Regions from separate parts of the Hymenobacter ruber genome, predicted to be linked through region 3. Evidence: riboswitches for the same ligand, from Rfam matches in the RefSeq annotation. Region 3 holds a riboswitch; each other region holds the start of a gene.
What was found. A riboswitch is a leader RNA that binds a small molecule or an ion and turns the genes downstream of it on or off. The one in region 3 is predicted to bind S-adenosylmethionine.

Region 1: another riboswitch for S-adenosylmethionine. It lies ahead of metH (methionine synthase); the one in region 3 lies ahead of ACYVM5_RS03705 (phosphoadenosine phosphosulfate reductase family protein).
Region 2: another riboswitch for S-adenosylmethionine. It lies ahead of ACYVM5_RS20225 (amino acid permease); the one in region 3 lies ahead of ACYVM5_RS03705 (phosphoadenosine phosphosulfate reductase family protein).

The regions. Positions count from the first base shown of each region.
Region 1 covers NZ_BAAGQX010000002.1:1,120,815-1,127,521, forward strand. The annotation lists gene ACYVM5_RS05400 (molybdopterin molybdotransferase MoeA) at 1-333, shown strand, start outside; gene nudK (NUDIX hydrolase) at 418-993, opposite strand; SAM riboswitch class I at 1,208-1,316, shown strand; gene metH (methionine synthase) at 1,391-5,089, shown strand; gene metF (methylenetetrahydrofolate reductase) at 5,176-6,132, shown strand; gene ACYVM5_RS05420 (hypothetical protein) at 6,246-6,707, shown strand, end outside.
Region 2 covers NZ_BAAGQX010000004.1:2,260,523-2,267,229, forward strand. The annotation lists gene ACYVM5_RS20215 (hypothetical protein) at 1-242, opposite strand, end outside; gene ACYVM5_RS20220 (hypothetical protein) at 445-903, shown strand; gene ACYVM5_RS20225 (amino acid permease) at 1,031-2,485, opposite strand; SAM riboswitch class I at 2,718-2,809, opposite strand; gene ACYVM5_RS20230 (TonB-dependent receptor plug domain-containing protein) at 3,057-5,036, opposite strand; gene ACYVM5_RS20235 (M1 family aminopeptidase) at 5,291-6,707, shown strand, end outside.
Region 3 covers NZ_BAAGQX010000002.1:709,168-715,874, reverse strand. The annotation lists gene ACYVM5_RS03715 (sulfate adenylyltransferase subunit 1) at 1-937, opposite strand, end outside; gene cysD (sulfate adenylyltransferase subunit CysD) at 1,048-1,962, opposite strand; gene ACYVM5_RS03705 (phosphoadenosine phosphosulfate reductase family protein) at 2,101-2,859, opposite strand; SAM riboswitch class I at 3,129-3,217, opposite strand; gene ACYVM5_RS03700 (RNA polymerase sigma factor) at 3,422-4,000, shown strand; gene ACYVM5_RS03695 (hypothetical protein) at 4,129-4,914, shown strand; gene ACYVM5_RS03690 (hypothetical protein) at 4,911-6,203, shown strand; gene ACYVM5_RS03685 (PPC domain-containing DNA-binding protein) at 6,263-6,707, shown strand, end outside.

The DNA.
Region 1 (6,707 bases), 410 kb from region 3:
GGCAATCCGGTGTCCACCTTCATCACGGCCTGCCGCTACGTGCGGCCTTGGCTGCGCGCCGTGCAGCAGCCCGAAGGCGCGGCCGAAAATGCTGTTATTGAAGCTCCGCTGCCGGCCGTGCTCACGGTCGATATCACCTTCAAGCCCCAGCTCACGCACTTCGTGCCCGTGCGCCTGACCGTGAACGCGGAGGGCCGCCGCCTGGCCACCCCGCTCCGCGTGGGCGGCTCCGGCGACATGCTGGGACTGGTAGGGGCCACCGCGTTTCTGGAGCTGCCGCCGGAGCCGGCCGTGTTTGCGGCAGGCAGCGTGTGGCCGGCGTGGGGGCTGTAGGTTGTAGCACATGATTTAGCTTGTGCTCGGCATGGCACCTCCGGTCGACTGGCTTCCAAAGACCTAAAAACCTGGGCTTCCGCCCTACGCCAGCAGCTGCCGCAGCCGCAGGTGTTGCAGCAGCATAATGGTCTTGCCGTCCTGGATTTCGCCGGTTTTCACCATGGCAAGAGCTGCTTGCAGGGGCATTTCGAGCACTTCGATTTCCTCTTCCTCAATGCCGCCACCGGCGTGCTGCTCGGTGGCCGCCGAGTATTCGGCCAGGTAAAAAAACAGGCGCTCCGTGACCGAACCGGGGCTCATGTAGGCCTCCATCACCTTCTCGACGTGGGTGAGGCGGTAGCCGGTTTCCTCCTCCGTTTCGCGGATGATGGCCGTGTCCGGGTGGTCATCATCGAGCAGGCCGGCGCAGGCTTCGATGAGCATGCCCGTGGGGTTGCCGTTCACGAAGGTGGGCAGGCGGAACTGCCGGGTGAGGATGACGTGGTCGGTGGCGGGGTCGTGGAGCAGGATTACCGCCCCGTTGCCCCGGTCGTAGGCCTCGCGCGACTGGGTTTCCCAGGTACCGTTTTTGCGTTGGTAGTCGAAGGTGATTTTGCGCAGGGTAAACCAGTCGTCGGACAAAGTTTTCTGCTCGCGGATGCGGATTCGTTCGTTCATACAGGGGAGGCAAATGCTCGTGGTTGAGAACAAGTAACGACGCGGTTTGGCAAATCGATACCGCAGCGCACCATCGGCGAAAAGCCAGCCACCCGCCTGTTGTGCCCGCCGCCGCCTTCCTGGCCCGGTACTGCGCAGCCGGCCCGGTGGGACTTTTATAGCCCCTGCTTCCGCTTGCGCTACAAGCCCCATTCCGTTGTATCTTCGCCCTACGCTGCTATCCAGAAAGACCGAGGGAACGGGCCCGATGACGTCTTGGCAACCTACCGCGAGTAGGTGCCAACTCCCGTTTCACCGCCGTTTTTGGTGAAAGAAGATGACAGCCGGAACTGTGCTTCCCCGCACGGGTTTCTTTCTGGATACGCGCTTGTACGCTGCTATACCGAATCCGAAAGAAATGTCCACTGCCACCCTCGCCGCCCCCTCTCCTCTTCCCGAACTGCTCCGCCAGCGCCTGTTGATTCTCGACGGCGCGATGGGCACTATGATTCAGCGCCACCCGCTGACCGAAGAGGATTTTCGCGGCACCCGCTTCGCCGACCACCCCAAGCCCCTGCGCGGCAACAACGACCTGCTGAGCCTCACCCGGCCTGATATTATCAAAGGAATCCACGCCGAATATTTCGCCGCCGGGGCCGATATGGTGGAAACCAACACCTTCTCAGGCACCACCATCGCGCAGGCCGACTACGGCCTGGAGCACGTGGTGTATGAGCTGAACTACGAGTCGGCCCGCCTGGCCCGCGAGGCTGCCGACGAGTACGCCACGCCCGAGCGCCCGCGCTTCGTGGCCGGCGCCGTGGGCCCCACCAACCGTACCGCCTCGCTTTCGCCCGACGTCAACCGTCCCGGCTTCCGCGCCGTGACCTTTGATGAGCTGGCCACCGCCTATCTGGAGCAAGTGCGCGGCCTCGTGGATGGCGGCGTGGATACGCTACTCATCGAAACCATCTTCGACACGCTGAACGCCAAAGCCGCACTTTATGCGGTGCAGAAGTTCTTCGACGAAGGTGGCCGCGTGGTGCCCGTCATGATTTCGGGCACCATCACCGACGCCTCGGGCCGCACCCTTAGCGGCCAGACGGTGGAGGCTTTCTGGAACAGCATCCGCCACCTGCCGCTGCTGAGCGTGGGCCTGAACTGCGCCCTCGGGGCCGACCAGCTCCGCCAGTACGTGCAGGAGCTGAGCCGCATTTCCGACGTGCATATTTCGGCCTACCCCAACGCCGGCCTGCCCAACGCCTTCGGCGGCTACGACGAATCGGCCCAGGAATTTGCCGCGCTGGTGGAAGAATACTTGAAGGAAGGCATCGTGACGGTGGTGGGCGGCTGTTGCGGCACCACGCCCCAGCACATCGCCGAATTGAGCAAGCTGGCCGAGAAATACCAGCCCCGCCAGCTGCCCACCGAGCAGATTCCCTCCACGCGCCTAAGCGGTCTGGAGCCGTTTACCATCAAAGAGGAAAGCCTATTCGTGAACGTGGGCGAGCGCTGCAACGTGACCGGCTCGCGCGCCTTCGCCCGCCTCATCCGCACGGGTGCTTATGAAGAAGCCCTGGCCGTGGCCCGCCTGCAGGTGGAAGAAGGCGCGCAGGTGCTCGACATCAACATGGACGAGGGCATGCTCGATTCGGAGCAAGTGATGACGACTTTTCTGCACCTCATTGCCTCGGAGCCCGACATTGCGCGGGTGCCCGTCATGATTGATTCCTCGAAGTGGAGCGTGCTCGAAGCCGGCCTGAAATGCGTGCAGGGCAAGAGCATCGTGAACTCGATTTCGCTGAAAGAAGGCGAAGAGGCCTTCCGCGAGCGCGCCCACACGGTGCGCCAGTACGGGGCTGCTGTGGTGGTGATGGCCTTCGACGAAAACGGCCAGGCCGACTCACTGGAACGCCGCATTGAAATCTGCCAGCGTAGCTACGATATTTTGGTGAAGGAAGTGGGCTTCGACCCATCCGACATCATTTTCGACCCCAATATCCTGACCGTGGGCACGGGCATGGACGAGCACCGCAACTACGCCCTCGACTTCATCGAAGCCGTGCGTTGGATTAAGGCCAACCTGCCCGGCGCGCTTACCAGTGGCGGCATCAGCAACATCAGCTTCTCGTTCCGCGGCAACGACGTGGTGCGCGAGGCCATGCACACGGCCTTCCTCTACCACGCTATCAAAGCCGGCCTGGACATGGGCATCGTAAACCCCGGCCAGCTCGGCGTGTACGATGAAATCGAACCCCACCTGCTGGAGCTGGCCGAAGACGTGCTCCTGAACCGCCGCGCCGACGCCACCGAGCGCCTCGTAGAATTTGCCGACACGGTGAAGCAGAAGGACAAGGCTGAAGTAAAAGCCGACGAGTGGCGCAGCCTGCCGGTGCAGGAGCGCCTGTCGCACGCGCTGGTGAAGGGCATCACCGAATTTATTGACGAAGACACCGAGGCCGCCCGCCAGGAGCTGGCCCGCCCGCTGGATGTGATTGAAGGCCCGCTAATGGCCGGCATGAACGTGGTGGGCGACCTGTTTGGAGCCGGCAAAATGTTCCTGCCGCAGGTGGTGAAATCGGCCCGCGTGATGAAGAAAGCCGTGGCCTATCTGGAGCCATACCTGCTGGCCGACAAGCAGGGCTCGGACCGCCAGACGGCCGGCAAAATCCTGATGGCGACGGTGAAAGGCGACGTGCACGACATCGGCAAGAACATCGTGGGCGTGGTGCTGGCCTGCAACAACTTCGATATCGTGGACCTTGGCGTGATGGTGCCGCTGGAAAAGATTCTCGACGAAGCGCAAGCGCAAAACGTGGACGTTATTGGCCTCTCCGGCCTCATCACCCCTAGCCTTGATGAGATGGTGTACGTGGCCCAGGCCATGGAAAAGCGCGGTATGAAAGTGCCGCTGCTCATCGGTGGCGCTACCACCTCGCGCCTGCACACGGCCGTGAAAATCGCGCCCTCCTATAGCGGCGCGGTAGTACACGTCAACGATGCCTCGCGCAGTGTAGGCGTGGCGGCGGGCCTGCTCGGCTCGGGTGAAAAAGCCTATGCGCAGACCGTGGCCGACGATTACGCCGCCCTGCGCGCCGACTACGCCAGCCGCCAGCGCGAGAAGAACTACCTGACCATTGAAGTCGCCCGTGAAAATGGCTTCAAATCGGACTGGAACACGGTTTCAATTACTAAGCCCAGCTTCCTCGGCACCAAAGTGCTCGAAGACTACGACCTCGCCGAGCTGGCCCAATACATCGACTGGACGCCCTTCTTCCACACCTGGGAGCTGAAGGGCCGCTACCCGCGCATCCTCGAAGACGAAAACCTGGGCGAAGCGGCCACCAAATTGTTTGAAGACGCGCAGACTATGCTCGCCCAAATCATTGATGGCAATCTGCTCACCGCCCGCGCCGTGCTGGGCTTCTGGCCGGCCAATACCAAGGATTACGACACCATCGAAATCTACGCCGACGACACGCGCGAGACGGTAGCTACCGAGTTTTTCACGTTGCGCCAGCAGGGCGAAAAGGGTCCGAAAATCCCCAACCTCGCCTTCTCCGATTTCCTCGCGCCGAAGGAAACCGGCCGCGCCGACTACCTGGGCGGTTTCGCCGTGACGGCCGGCATCGGCATCGAAAAGCTGATTGAGCAGTACGACGCCGACCACGACGATTACTCCAGCATCATGGTGAAGGCGCTGGCCGACCGCCTGGCCGAAGCCTTCGCCGAGCGCCTGCACGAGCGGGTGCGCCGCGAGTTCTGGGGCTACGCGCCCGACGAGCACCTCTCAGGCGACGACCTCATTCAGGAGAAGTACCGCGGCGTGCGCCCGGCCCCCGGCTACCCCGGCTGCCCCGACCACACCGAGAAAATCACCCTCTTCCAACTGCTGGATGCGGAAGGCAAAACCGGCATTTCCCTCACCGAAAACTTAGCCATGTACCCGGCTTCATCGGTGAGCGGGATGTACTACGCGCATCCGGATTCGCGCTACTTCGGACTCGGCCGCATTGGCGTAGACCAAGTGGCTGACATCGCGCAGCGCAAGCATATGCCGCTGGCCGAGCTGGAGCGCTGGCTGATGCCCAACCTGAACTATGAGCCGAAGAAGTAGCGCGGACTTTTAGTCCGCGCCTGAACGACTCCTGAATTACCGACCTCACGCTTCCAGGCGCGGACTAAAAGTCCGCGCTACTATCCATGAAAGTTACCGACCACCTCGCCCAGGCCAACGGCAAAACCCTCTTCTCGTTTGAGGTGCTGCCGCCCAAAAAGGGCGAAAACATCCACACGCTCTTCTCCAATATCGAGCCGCTGATGGAGTTCAAGCCGCCGTTCATCGACGTGACCTATCACCGCGAAGAGTACGTGTACCGCCACCATCCCAACGGCCTGCTGGAGAAGAAAACCGTGCGCCGCCGCCCCGGCACCGTGGGCATTTGCGCGGCCATCAAAAACCGCTTCGACGTGGACACCGTGCCCCACCTCATTTGCGGCGGCTTCACAAAAGAAGAAACCGAAAACGCGCTGATTGACCTGCACTTTCTGGGCATCGATTCCATTCTGGCTCTGCGCGGCGACCCCATCAAATCCGAAGGCCACTTCAAGCCCGAGCCCGACGGGCACGCCTACGCCTGCGACCTCATCGGCCAGGTAGCCAACCTGAACAAGGGCGAGTACCTGGATGAGGAACAGGACGATACCTGGGCCACCAACTTCTGCATCGGCACGGCCGGCTACCCCGAAAAACACTTTGAAGCGCCCAACTACGCTTCCGATATTAAGTTTTTGAAGCACAAAGTGGACCGCGGGGCCGACTACATCGTGACCCAGATGTTCTTCGACAATGAGGAGTTTTTCAAATTCGAGCAGAAGTGCCGCGACGCGGGCATCACCGTGCCCATCATCCCCGGCCTGAAACCGCTGACCACCAAAAGCCAGCTCACCATGCTGCCAAGAGCTTTTTTCCTCAACCTGCCCGAGCCGTTGGTGGAAGCCGTCAGCCAGTGCCGCGACAATGAGGCCGCCCGCGCCATCGGCATCGAGTGGTGCCTCAACCAGAGCCGCGAACTCATGGCCCACGGCGTGCCCTGCCTGCACTACTACAGCATGGGCAAGTCGGAAAGCATCCGGCGCGTGGCAGCTGAGTTGTTTTAGACCGTTCTTTCGTACCACAGCCTGCCTATGCTAACCTTCCGGCGGGCATAGCAGTACAGGGCACAAGCGACCGGAGCGGCCGTTATTTGCAACCTACTTACTGTGTTTGTGCTATGAATGGTGAATTGTGTAATCGGCCGGCGGGCCTGAAACTTGGCGGCGTACTCCTGGCCGCGCTGCTGCTTACCGGCTGCGACTCGACGCCCAATGAGCGCCGTGAAGTAGCCCGCAATGCTGGCCGCGAACTGGACACCGTGGCCCGCACCGCCGCCGGCAAGCTGGCCCGCATTGGCAAAGCCACGGCCACCTACGATGCCAGCAACCGCGCCCGCCGCGCCCGGCCCCTCGACCCACGCCAGCAGCTGGCCATGGAAGCCAAGCTGATGGGTCCTTACAACGGCCAGATTAACTCCCTCACGCCCCAGGACCTGCCGGCCGCCTACGGCCAGCTGGTGCGCGAAACCCGCACCCAGCGCGCCACCTGGACCGACCGCGACTGGGACTATGCCCGCGCCGTGTACCAGCGCCTGAACGACCAGCTGAAACAAGTCCGCATGGACATGCCCGCCCGCGAC
Region 2 (6,707 bases), on a different contig from region 3:
ATGCTGTCTTCGCGGTTCACCACCAGGGCTTCGGGCAGGCCCTCATTGCCGATGAACACCACGTCGTCGGCCCGCACCAGGCTCACCAGGGCAATGGGCATGTCGAAGAGCTTGGCCACGATGCTCACAAAATCATTGAACACCTCCTGCCCCGGCGTGCCCAGCACCTGGTAGGGCTGCAGGGCCGCGAGGCGCTCGTGTTCGTACGAAGGTATCAGGCCGGGGTATTGAGTGGGGTTCATGGGCAAGCGCAGGAATTCAGCCGCCAACTCCTTGAATGGGGGTAAAAGTTCGGCGGGAAGTGCAATGGCAAAGGTATTGGGCCGGGGATGATGGTTAGCTGAAATTATGCAACGGCTCCCCAGTGCTGGCCGAACGGGCACTTCTGCCCCACAACCGGCCGCCCGGGCCGCCGTAGAACCGGCACACCCTCCCCTATCATCTATGGCCCGTATCATCGTCGGTTTATTTACCAGCGCCTCCGAAGCGGAGTTTGCCGCCACGCAGGCGCAGACCGCTGGTCTTGCTCCTGGCAGCATCAGCATCGCCACCCAGCAAACCCTGCAAGCCCAAAACCTGCCCGATGCCGGCGCGCCCGCCGAGCCCTTCCGCGAAAGCGTGACGCGGTTTTTCACGGACCTGTTCAGCGGCAGTCAGCTCGATGATGCCCAGGCGCACATTGCCGCCACCGGCCCCGAGCACGCAGTAGTCACCATCGAAACCAACACGCCCGCAGAAGCCGAGCAGGCCCGCGCTGTCCTCGACCGCTGCGGGGCCGTGGACGTGTACAAGCAGCGCCCCCTCACTCCCACCGCTGCGGAGGGTGAAATTGACCTGGAAGGCGACCTCAGCCGCGTGCGCGATGATGAAGAGCTGGACGCCAACGGTCTGACCACGCATTGAGGGCTATGCGTTAGAAGCGTCTGTCATCCTGAGCGCAGCGAAGGACCTTATCACGTTGGCAACACGCCTGCATGAAGCCGCTCAAGCGTGATAAGGTCCTTCGCTACGCTCAGGATGACAGACGCCCTTAACTCTTAACTTCCTCCTGCGTCAGCCGCAGCTTGCTATTTTTCTTCCCGTAGCCGAAGTAGATAACCATGCCCAGCGCCAGCCACACCACCAGGCGCAGCCACGTTTCCCAGGGCAGCGAGGCCATCATCACCAGGCACACCACGATGCCGAGGATGGGCACCACCGGCACCCAGGGCGTGCGGAACGAGCGCGGCGCATCGGGGTTGGTGCGGCGCATGATGAGCACGCCGAGGCACACCATCACGAAGGCCAGCAGAGTGCCGATGCTCGTCATTTCGCCCACTACCGAGATGGGCACGAAGCCCGCAAACAACGCAATGAACGAGCCCAGCAACAGGCTGGACTGAAACGGCGTGTTGAACTTGGGGTGCAGCCGCGAGAACACCGGGGGCAGCAGTCCATCGCGCGACATCGAGAAAAACACTCGCGACTGCCCCAGCAAATCGACTAGAATAACCGACGTGTAGCCCACCAGAATGGCCAGAATCACGGCCGAGGACAGCCAGGCGTAGGGCGTTTTCTCGATGGCAATGGCCACCGGCGCGGCGCTGTTTTTGAACTCCGTGTAGTTGGCCAAACCGGTCAGCACGTGCCCGAACAGCACGAACAGCACCGTGCACACCGCCAGCGAGCCAAGGATGCCAATGGGCATGTTCCGTTGCGGGTTCTTGGTTTCCTGCGCCATGGTGGCCACAATGTCGAAGCCGATGAAAACGAAGAAGATAACGCCCGCCCCGCGCAGAATCCCACTCAGCCCGAACTCGCCGAAGGTGCCCGTATTGGCCGGGATGTAGGGTTGGTAATTGGCAGGGTCGATGTAGCGCCAGCCCAGCGCGATAAACACCAGCACCACGGCCACCTTCAGGGCCACCACCAGCGCATTGAACCACGCCGAGCCTTTGGTGCCGCGCGTGACGATGGCCGTGATGGCCAGCACAATGAGCATGGCCGGCACATTCACGTAGCCGCTCACGGTACTGCCATCCGCCAGCGTAGCCGACTCAAACGGCGACATCACCAGTCGCGCCGGAATGTGCAGCCCGTACTTCCCGAGAAATTTGATGAGGTACTGCGACCAGCTGATGGCCACCGTGGCCGCGCCCACCGAGTATTCGAGCACCAAGTCCCAGCCGATAATCCAGGCGAACAGCTCGCCCATGGTGGCATACGAATAGGTGTAGGCCGAGCCCGAAACAGGCACCAGCGCCGCAAACTCGGCATAGCACAGCGCGGAAAAAGCACAGCCCACGGCTGCCACGATGAAGGAAATGGTAACGGCCGGCCCCGCGTTATTGGCCGCCGCGATGCCGGTGAGCGAGAACAGGCCCGCCCCAATGATGACCCCGATGCCGATGGCAATCAGGCTCACGCCGTTCAGGCTGCGTTTGAGGGTGTTCGCCCCCGTTTCGGCGGCTTCCGTGCGGAGCAGCTCCAGTGATTTTTTCAACATAACAGATGGAAACGCGCCACGCCACCGCTCCACCCGGAGCGGCCATGCCGCAAAGCAAAAAGCCCGTAAAAAGGAATGAAACCGCGCCGGCCGTAGCCTCAGCTACGCGGCGCTACTGCCCGAAATCAACAGCAACAACAGCCCGCAAACATCCGGCCCATTGATAACAAACGGGCACGAAAAACACCAGAAAAAGCAATCGAAGCAGCGGAAACGGCAGGCACGGCAGTTGTTTTTATATGGTCAGGAATTGGCACCGGGCCGCGGTTGCGGGTGGTTGCCGGCGCGTCGTCGAGCCTGTCTCTCAGCGCCTCTGTATAAAAACAATCCTTCCGGGAGGAGGAATTGATGGGGCAAAGGTAAGGCCGGACGGGCCAAAAGCTCTAACGCGAAACCTCACCCCCGGCTCCTCTCCACTGGGAGAGGGGAGTTGCAACGGCGCTATAATGCCTTCCTCATAAAGCAAAAAAGGCCCTGACTCGATTGAGTCAGGGCTTTCTTGAACATTGTCGGCGGGCTTCTCTCTCCCTTATGGAGAGGGGTCGGGGGTGAGGCTTTACACCAAAGGCCGTTATTTCCGCAGGGCCACGCGCACACCGGCCATCAGCCAGCGGCCGGGCATCTGGGCCCCCAGCAGGTCGGAGTATTTCGCATCGAATAAGTTCTGGGCCTGGCCCACCACCCACAGGCGCTCGGGCAGCAGCGCCACGTCGAGGCGGCCGTTGATGACCACGTAGTCAGGGGTGAGCTGGGCGTCGTTCACGGCAGCGCTGGGCACGGTGTTCTGGCTGGCACGCTGCTTATACACCCCGCCCAGACTGGCCGTGAAACGGCGGTGTACCAGGCTCAGATTGCCGCTGATGAGCTGCCGGGCCACGTTGCTCAGGTATTGCGACACGATGCTGCCGTCCACGTTCAGGTGAGTGTAGGTGTAGCCCACGCTGCCTTCGAGGCGCAGGCCTTGGCTGAGCTGGGCGCGGGTGCTGGCTTCAAATTCGAGGCCCTGCGTGCTCACGGCAAACAGGTTCTGGGCGTAGCGATAGGTGCTGGCCGGGTTCAGGTTGGTGAAGCCGCTGCCGGCCTGCACTTCGGTGCCGGGCGTGGCCACGTAGTCAATCAGGTTGCGGCCGTAGCGGTTGAAGTAGGTGCCGCGCAGCACGAGGGCCGGCAGCGGGTGGAAGTCCAAGCCGCCTTCGTAGCTCCAGGTGCGCTCGGCTTCGAGGCCGGGGTTGCCCACGTTGAAGCCGTTAGGCACGATGCCGGGCCGGATGGCCGAGTTGTACTGCTCGGTAAAATTCGCCGCCCGGATAGCGCGGCCCACGGCGGCGCGCACGGTCAGCTTCTCGCCCAGCAACTGGCTGGCCGTGAGCTGGGGCAGCACTTCGGTGCCATAGGCCCGGTCGTGGTCGAGGCGCAGGGCGGCGGTCAGGTTCAGGCCGGCGGTGGGCATGAGGCCGGCCACGGCAAATGCGCCCTGGTGCCACACGGCGTGGTCGCCCCGGTCGTTGCTGCGCACGCTGCGGCGGTCGGCCTGGCCGCCCAGGGTCAACTGCACCTTGTCGGAAAAGCGCAGCTGGTGCTGGCCCTGCACGTTGAGGTAGTGCATGAGGTGGTCGCTGGCCGCCGAGGTAGGCGTGTACACGTAGTAGTCGGTGCTGCTGGTGCCCACCAGCTGCAATTCGGTGCGGGCGCGGGCGCTCCATTCGTAGCGCAGCTGGCCCTGGTACCAGTCGCGCGAGGTGGTTTCGCGGGCGCGGTCGCCGGCATTGGTGGTATAGAAGTTCTGGGCGTTGTAGTCGCGCCGGTCGAAGCTGGCGCGGGCGGCGGCGCTGAATTTGGGGCTGATTTGGTAAGCGCCCGAAAGCGAATAGGTGTTTAGCTTGAAATCGTTGCGCAGGCCGCCGGGAAGGTTCAGCAGCTGGCCACTGGCGGTGTTGTTGAGGATGCCGCCGGCCAGGCGCAGTCCTTTGTCCTGGCCATAAAAGCCCGCGTTGGTGGTTTTCAAATCGTACTCGCCAGCCATAAACGTGCCGCCGATTTCCACGCCATCGGGCCGGTGGGTGGCCGCAAATGTTTTGGTGACGATGTTGACGAAACCGCCCACGGCATCGGGGCCGTAGAGGGCCGCGCCGGGGCCGCGCACCACTTCAATCTGTTCAATTTCGGCCGGCGTAATAGGTAGGTAGCCCGCGAAGTGGCCCGTGAGCGGGTCGTTCAGCCGCATGCCATCCAGCAGAATCAGCACCTGGTTGAAGGTGGAGCCGCGCAGGGTAATGTCGGCCTGGGTGCCGAAGTTGCCCCGGCTTTGCATCTCGATGGCCGGCAGCAGACGCAGCAAGTCGTCGAGCGAGGCCACCGGGTACTGGCTGAGCGCGCGGCCGGGCACTACGGTCACGTAGCGGCCGGTCTGGCCGGCTACCTGGTCGAGGCGGGTGCCGTAAACGGTGACTTCGTTCAGGGCACGGGTGCTGTCGGCCGGGGTGCTTTGCGCGAGGGCGTTAAAGGTGAAAAAGGTGCAGAAAAGTGGGGTGGCGTAGTGCGTGAGTCGCATTCATTGGTGGGTTGGTGGGGATGCAAAGCTACGGTAGGGCTTGTAGCGCGGACTTTGTAGTCCGCGGCTCGCTGCCCCGCAGCGAATGATTACCGACTGCCATCGCCCAGATATTCTGCGTTTTCGCATTCGCCGTAGCGCAGCGAGCCGCGGACTACAAAGTCCGCGCTACTTTCGCCTTCGCGTCAGGCAACGTTGCTCACGCCGCCGTGTCCTTCGCGCGAAATCCATTTTCACTCACCCGAAGTTTCTCTATGAAGCACCTTTTCGCGCTGGGCCTGCTGAGCCTGGCGGCATCCACGCCGGCTTTCGCGCAGGCTCCCACCCCGCCCGCTGCCAAGCCCGAATCTCCCTACCGCGCCTCGGCCACCAAAGTCAACGACCTGGTGCACACCAAGCTCGACGTGCGTTTTGACTATGCCAAACGCCACCTGCTGGGCAAAACCTGGATTACCCTCAAGCCCCACGCCTACCCCACCGACTCGCTGCGCCTCGATGCCAAGGGCATGGACATCAACGCGGTGGCCCTGATGAATGGCACCGCGCAAACGCCGCTCAAATACGATTACGCCGATGGCATGAACCTGCGCATCAACCTCGGCCGCACCTTCAAGCCGGGCGAGGAATACACGATTTACATCGACTACGTGTCGAAGCCCGACGAGCTGAAAGTGAAGGGCTCGGCTGCCATCACCGATGCCAAGGGCCTGTACTTCATCAACCCCGACTCGACCGTGAAAGGCAAGCCGGTGCAAATCTGGACGCAGGGCGAGACCGAAGGCTCGTCGGCCTGGTTCCCGACCATCGACCGCCCCAACCAGAAAACCACCGAGGAAATCTCGATGACCGTGCCCGCTAAGTACGTCACGCTCAGCAACGGCCGGATGGTGAGCAGCACGCCCGCCGGCCCCGGCCTGCGCACCGACGTGTGGAAAATGGAGCTGCCGCACGCGCCCTACCTGTTCATGATGGCGGTGGGCGACTTCAAAATTTATAAGGACACCTGGCGCGGCAAGGAGGTTAATTATTACCTCGAGCCCAAGTACGCGCCCTTCGCCAAGCAGATTTTCGGCAACACGCCCGACATGATGGAGTTCTACTCCAACCGCCTCGGCGTGGAGTATCCGTGGAATAAATACAGCCAGATTGTGGCCCGCGACTACGTGAGCGGCGCCATGGAAAACACCACCGCCACGCTGCACGGCGAGCAGGTGCAAATGACCGACCGCGAGCTGATTGACCGCGAGTACGGCTCCGAATCGGTGATTGCGCACGAGTTGTTTCACCAGTGGTTTGGCGACTATGTGACAGCCGAAAGCTGGTCCAACATCACCGTGAACGAGACGATGGCCGACTTCTCGGAAGGCCTCTACGCCGAGCACAAGTACGGCAAGGACGCCGCCGATGCTCACTACTACCGCTACCTGCGCCGCTACCTGGCCAGCCCCCGCGATGCCGCCAAAACCCTCGTGCGCTTTCACTACGACGAGCAGGAGGAGGTTTTCGACCTGGTGAGCTACCAGAAAGGCGGCGCTATTATGGATATGTTGCGCACCTATCTGGGCGACGACGTGTTCTTTGCCGGCCTCCAGAAATATCTTAAGGACAATGCCCTCGGCAATGGCGAAGCGCACCAGATGCGCCTCGCGTTTGAAGCCGTGTCGGGCCAAG
Region 3 (6,707 bases):
GCTCGCGCACCACGGCCGGATGGGCGGCGGTGGGCACGATGGTATCGCCCCGGCTCACGTCCACGTCGTCGCGCAGGCGCAGCACCACACCTTGTGGGGCGCTGGCGGCGGCCACTTCCTGCTGGTTCACCTCAATGGCCTCAATCACCGTTTCCAAGCCCGAAGGCCAGATGCGCACCCGGTCGCCAGCCTGGTAAGTACCGCTCTGAATCCGGCCGGCGTAGCCCCGGTAGTCGGGCAATTCCTCCGTCTGGGGCCGAATCACATATTGCACCTGAAAGCGGGGCTCATTCGGGTTGGCATCAATGGCGGCCGGCACGCTTTCGAGGTGTTCCAGCAGGCTGGGACCCTGGTACCAAGGCAAGCAGTTCGAGCGGCGCACCACGTTGTCGCCGTTGAGCGCGCTGAGCGGAATGGCTACCACATTCGGCAACCGCAACTGCTCGGCAATAGCTTGATAATCGGCCACGATGTTGCGGAAAACAACTTCCTCGTGGCCCACCAAATCCATCTTGTTCACGGCTAGCACGAAGTGCTGAATACCCAGCAGCGAGGCCAGCAGCGTGTGCCGCCGGGTCTGCTCAATTACGCCCTGGCGGGCATCCACGAGCACAATGGCGAGGTCGGCATTGCTCGCGCCGGTCACCATGTTGCGGGTGTACTGCACGTGGCCCGGCGCGTCGGTGATGATGAACTTGCGGCGCGGCGTGGTGAAGTATTTGTGGGCTACGTCGATGGTGATACCCTGCTCGCGCTCAGCCTTCAGGCCATCGGTTAGCAGCGCCAAATCAACATCGCCGCCGGTGGTGGCGCGGCGCTTTTCCAGCGTTGCCAGTACATCAAGGGAAACGGAGTCGCTGTCATAAAGCAGACGGCCAATGAGCGTGCTTTTGCCATCGTCAACACTGCCGCAGGTGATAAATCGGAGAAGGTCCATTTTTGGTGCTTGGTTTTTAGTGCTTGGTTTCTGGCGCTCGGTTGATAATCCGGGGCTTTGTGTGGCATTAGAACAGCCAAGCACCAAGCACCGGAAACCAAGCACCAACCTTAGAAATACCCGTTGCGCTTCCGGTCTTCCATCCCCGTTTCGGAGAGGTTGTCATCCAGCCGCGTCGCCCCACGCTCGCTCACTTTGGCCAGCAACAGGTCCTGGATGATGTCGTCCACGGAAGAAGCGTCGCTTTCCACGGCAGCAGTGCAGGTGGAGTCGCCCACGGTGCGGAAGCGCACGCGGCGGTTCACGATTTCGTCGGTTTCGTCCAGGTTCAGGTGTTCGCTGAAACCCAGGAGCTGGCCGCTGGGCAGCACCACGCACTGGCGCTCGTGCGAGAAGTAAATGTCTGGCAGCTTGATATTTTCGCGCTGGATGTAGTTCCACACGTCCAGCTCGGTCCAGTTTGAGATGGGGAACACGCGCACGTTTTCGCCCTTCTGGATGCGGCCGTTGTAGATGTTCCAGAGCTCCGGCCGCTGGCGCTTGGGGTCCCATTGGCCGAAGTCGTCGCGCACCGAAAAGATGCGCTCCTTGGCGCGGGCCTTCTCTTCATCGCGCCGCGCCCCGCCGATGCAGGCGTCGAACTCGAATTCCTCAATCACGTCGAGTAGCGTGTAGGTTTGGAGTGGGTTGCGGCTGGGGTATTTGCCGCCCGGCTCATGCAAGCCGCGCTCCCGAATGGTATCCTCCACCCGGCGCACAATCAGTTTCTCGCCCAGGTGCGCTGCCAGCTCATCGCGGTAGTTGATGATTTCCTCGAAGTTGTGGCCCGTATCAATGTGCACCAGCGGAAACGGGAACCGGCCCGGACGGAAGGCTTTTTCGGCCAGTCGGGTGAGGGCAATGGAATCTTTGCCGCCGGAAAACAAAAGTGCAGGCCGCTCGAACTGCCCGGCCACTTCACGTAGGATATGAATAGCTTCGGCCTCCAGACGGTCGAGGTAATCGAGATAAGCAGCGGTTGGCATTGGCATAGGAAGTCATGGTCCGAAAAAATCGGACGAAATTGAAAAACCGGAAGAGGTGGGTGGGATAAGGCCCGCACGCGGTGCCTTTGGGGAAGAAAATAGTGCCAGCAGACTTGCCGCTGGCGCATCGGTTCGGGCCTAGCCTAGCAATTGCTCCACCACCGGGTCGAGGCCCTGGTGGGCGGCGGTGGCGTGCAGGCCGCACTCCTTGGCAGCGGCATCTTCCCACCACCAGCGGCCGGCGCGGAAGTCCTCGCCCGGCGCAATGGCGCGGGTACAAGGCGCGCAGCCGATGCTCACGAATCCTTTGTTATGCAGCGGATTAACCGGAATGCCATTGGCCTGCGCAAAGGCCACGCACTCGGCCCAGGCCCAGCCGAAGAGCGGGTGCACTTTGATGAGCCCGTGGCCGGCATCCCACTCAGCGGGGTGCATGGTCTGGCGGTTCTGCGATTGCTCGGCGCGGATACCCGTTACCCACACCTGCTGGCCGGCCAGCGCCCGCGTCAGCGGCTCCACCTTGCGGATGTTGCAGCACTCTTTCCGGTTCTCAATGCTCTCGTAGAAGCTGTTGGGGCCTTTTTGGCGGGTCAGCTCCTCAATGGCCGCGCCGTTGGGGGCGAAGACTTCGATGGGCTTTTCGTAACGCAGCAAGGTCTTGTTCCAGGTCGAATAAGTCTCCTGGAAATTGCGGCCCGTATCGAGCGTGAACACCCGGATGGGCAGGTCGTTTTCGAAGATGAAATGTGTGAGTATCTGGTCCTCCAGGCCGAAGGAGGTGGAAAACGAGACGCGGCCGGGGAAGTGGTCGGCCAGCAGGGCCAGCGTTTCTGGTACTGAGCACTCGGGCAGGTAGCGGCGCAGGTCAGCAACCTGACTTTCAAGGGGTAATGCCATGATGGGAAGGGGAGTTTTTCTCCGCAGAAAAAACCAAACTGGGCCGTGGAGGCCGCAAAAACCCGCTACGCGTCGCGCAATGAATCAATCACCACAAAAGGGATAGCGGGGTGGCCGTCGCAACGGCCGCCGGAAGAGAAGCCCTAGTTCAACAACCAGCAATCTTCCCCGGCATAGCGGCCAGAGAACAGCACATGCAACAGCACATTCGGCGCGAAGCGGCGAGGGTGGCGGAGTGCAGGCGGGGATTGGTGGATGTGCTCACGGCGTTTTTATATGTCAGGACTTGGCACCGTTCCAACGGATGGGGGTTGCCGGCGTTTCGTCGAGCCTGTCTCTCCGCGCCTCTGTATAAAAATGAATAGCGCCCCAAACGAGGGTTGCTGGGCAAATGTAAAGGACGAAAATGCGAAATGCCAAAATTTTGTTTCGCGGAGATGAAACTGCCGGCTGCGCAAAAGGTTTGGCGGCCGTGCATTCGCCGCGTAATTTGCCGTGCAACCCCTGAACCTGCCGCGTGGTCTATGGGTTGCTTAAGCACTTCTAATACCCCGTTTTCTGCATGGAAGCCCTAGCCCACTCCGCCTACGTCGACATCAACGCCCCACTGGTGGAGCGCTGCCGCCTCAACGACCGCCAGGCCCAGGCCGAAATTTACCGGCGCTATTCCAAGGCCATGTTCAACGCCGCCCTGCGCATCACCGGCGACTATGCCGAGGCCGAAGATGTGCTTCAGGAGTCGTTTCTGAGTGCTTTTCGGGAGTTGAGCGGCTATAAGGGCGACTCGTCGTTCGGGGCCTGGCTGAAGCGCATTGTGGTGAACAAAAGCATCAACTGCCTGCGGCAGCGGCGGCTGGCGCTGGTGCCGCTGGGCGAGCAGCACCACGAAGAACCCGCCGAATCCGCCGCGCACTCGCCCGAGGACGAGGCCGATATGCACTACCGCGCCGACGTGCTGCGCCGCTGCATTCAGGAGCTGCCCGACGGCTACCGCGTGGTGCTCAGCCTGTATTTGCTGGAGGGCTACGACCACCTCGAAATCGCCGGCATCCTGGGCATTTCCGAATCTACTTCCAAATCGCAGTACAGCCGGGCACGGGTTCGGCTGCGCGAATTAGCCGCCCAGCGCGGCCTTAGCTAAGTTTTTATCCGTTATCACTAGTCGTTTAACCGTTCACTACCCTTCATCCGTTTTCGCCCGGCCGCGGTTTTCGTATAGCCCCGTGGCCCGCCCTGAACCTGGACGAACCGTGCGTCTGCTACTCATTCATGGATACCAAGAAAAATAATTCCCTTGAAACCTTCGTCGAGCGGCACCGCGCCGATTTCGACACCCACGAGCCGCGCCCCGACCTCTGGGCCGCGCTGGAGGAGCAGCTCAACGCCGCCACGCCCGCGCCCCAAATCCCGGCCATGCGCGTGGCCGAGGCTGTGGAAGTGCCGTTTGTGGCACCCGTGGCCGTTGTGGTTCCCGTTGCTCAGCCCGAAGCTCGTCTCCGCTGGTTTCAGCGCTACGGCGTAGCGGCCGCTCTGGCCCTGCTGGTGTTCGCCGCCGGGGCCAGCGAAGCCTGGAAGTCTCGCAGTGCCGCGCCCGAAACGGCCGCGGCTGCCGCGCCGGTCGCCACGCTCGGCAGCGCCGCCAATGAACCCGACGCGGCCCTATATCAGGGCGGTAACCCGCTTTCTCTCACCGCCGCCGAGCACACCACCGGGGCCGATAGCCAGCTGGTACGGGCCGTGCGCGGTATGGAAGCCTACTACACCAACCAACTGGCCCGCCGCCAAACCGAGCTGAGCCAGCTGAGTGGCCCCGGCATGGCCGCCATGAACGCCGACTGGCAGCACGAGCTGGTTTCGCTCGATTCCAGCTACCGCGAGCTCAAGCAGCAACTGCTGCACCACCCGCAGCCCGATGCCGTGCTCACGGCCATGAACCGCAACCTGCAAATCCGCCTCGATATTCTGGACCGGCAGCTGAACCTCGGCAACAACGCCCAGGCCGCGCCCAACAATAGCTCTTACGTGCTGGCCGATAGCCGGCGCCAGGCCGAATGAACCATGACATGGGCTTCCGAATGGGCCGCCTGTTGGTGCTGTGCGGCGGGCTGCTGGGCCTGTTGAGCCCGCGCAGCGTTCAGGCGCAGGACCGCCAGACCCGTTGGGTAGTGGTGGGCCACGGCGTGGCCATCAATATTCTTGCCCCCGAAGCGCGCCGCGCCGAAGCTGCTTTGTTTGGTCCGGAGCCGGAACCCGAGCAACAGAATCAGCTGCAACCCCAGGCGCAGCAGAACCCGCTGGTGGACCAAACCGACGGGCAGGGCAGCGCCAGCCTGCAGGTAGAGCAGCGCCGCCACTTGGTGCGCAGCTACGTGGTGCCGAAAACCGGCCGTCCGTTTTCGCTCGATACGCGCTACGGCCGGGTGCAAATCAATACCTGGAATAAGAAGGAAATAAAGGTGGATGCCGAGCTGGTGGCGCGCTCGGAGAGCGACGCCGGCGCCCGCCAGATTCTTGATGCGCTGGGCGTGCAGTGGCTTGATTACGACGCCAAAACCGGCGGCGTGGCCGTGAGCACGCAGTTTGGCCCCGCGCTGCGCGGCCGGGCCGGTGGCTGCCGCTACGAGGTGAATTACACCGTGTGGCTGCCCCGCACCACTGCCCTGAAAATCTACAACAACTTCGGCGAAGTGACCCTGGCTGGCGATGTAAGCGGCCCCACCGAGCTGGCCGTGGAATACGGCACCCTGCGCACCGCCCGCCTCGAAGGCCCCCGCAACCTCATCCGCATCGGCAACGGCGACTGCCGCATTGCCTTCGCCAGCCGCGCCAGCATTGATGCCAGCTACGCCCAGCTGCGCCTCGACACGGGCACGACGGTGGACCTGCGCAACAATTATTCGGACGTGGACATTGGAACGGTGCAGGACCTGACCGTGCACAGCAAGTACGGCGACGTGGCCCTGGGCACCGTGCGCAACCTGCGCGGCTCGTCGGGCTACTCGCGCTTCACCATCGAAAAACTCGACGAAGCCCTCGACATGGCCCTGCGCTACTGCCCCGATTTTGTGGTGCGCGACATGGGCGCCAACTTCCGTCAGGTGAACCTCGACGGCGGTTTCAGCACCATCCGGCTGGGCTTTGCCGAAACGCCTGCCTTCCGCTTCGATGTGAGCACCGAGCAAGGTCAACTGCTGGTCGATAAAAACTTAGTTCGCGTACTCTCGCAGGAAAACGGACCGCAAACCAGCGACGTGCTGGGCACGTTCGGGGCGGCCGCCCCGGCCCGGGGAGCCGGCAATGTGAATATCAAAGTGCGCTACGGAACGGTGCGGTTCAGCAAGTAACTGGTAAGAGAATGCAATGAGAACGTCAGGCTGCGCTCAGCATGACGTTCTTTGGGGTAATGTCGACCCGCCTCGTTCTCTTGTTTTCCCTGCTGGCCACCTCCGCGCTGGCCCAAACCCCGGCCCCCGTGCCCGCCGCCCCACATTCCGCCCTCAAAACCTACGCCCTGCGCCTGCGCCCCGGCGACGACCTGCGCCAGCAGCTCACCGCCTTCGCGCAGAAAAACCACATTGTGGCCGGCACTATGATAACCTGCGTGGGCAGTCTCACGGTGGCCACGCTGCGGCTGGCCAACCAGGAAGGCCCCTCAGTTTACAAAGGGCATTTTGAGATTGTGTCGCTGGTCGGCACGCTCTCCACCAATGGCTCGCACCTGCACTTGGCCGTTTCGGATAGCACAGGCCGCACCATCGGCGGGCACTTGCTGGATGGCTGTAAAGTGTACACCACCGCCGAAATTGTGCTGGGCGAACTGCCGCAGCTGGAGTTTCGGCGCGAGAAGG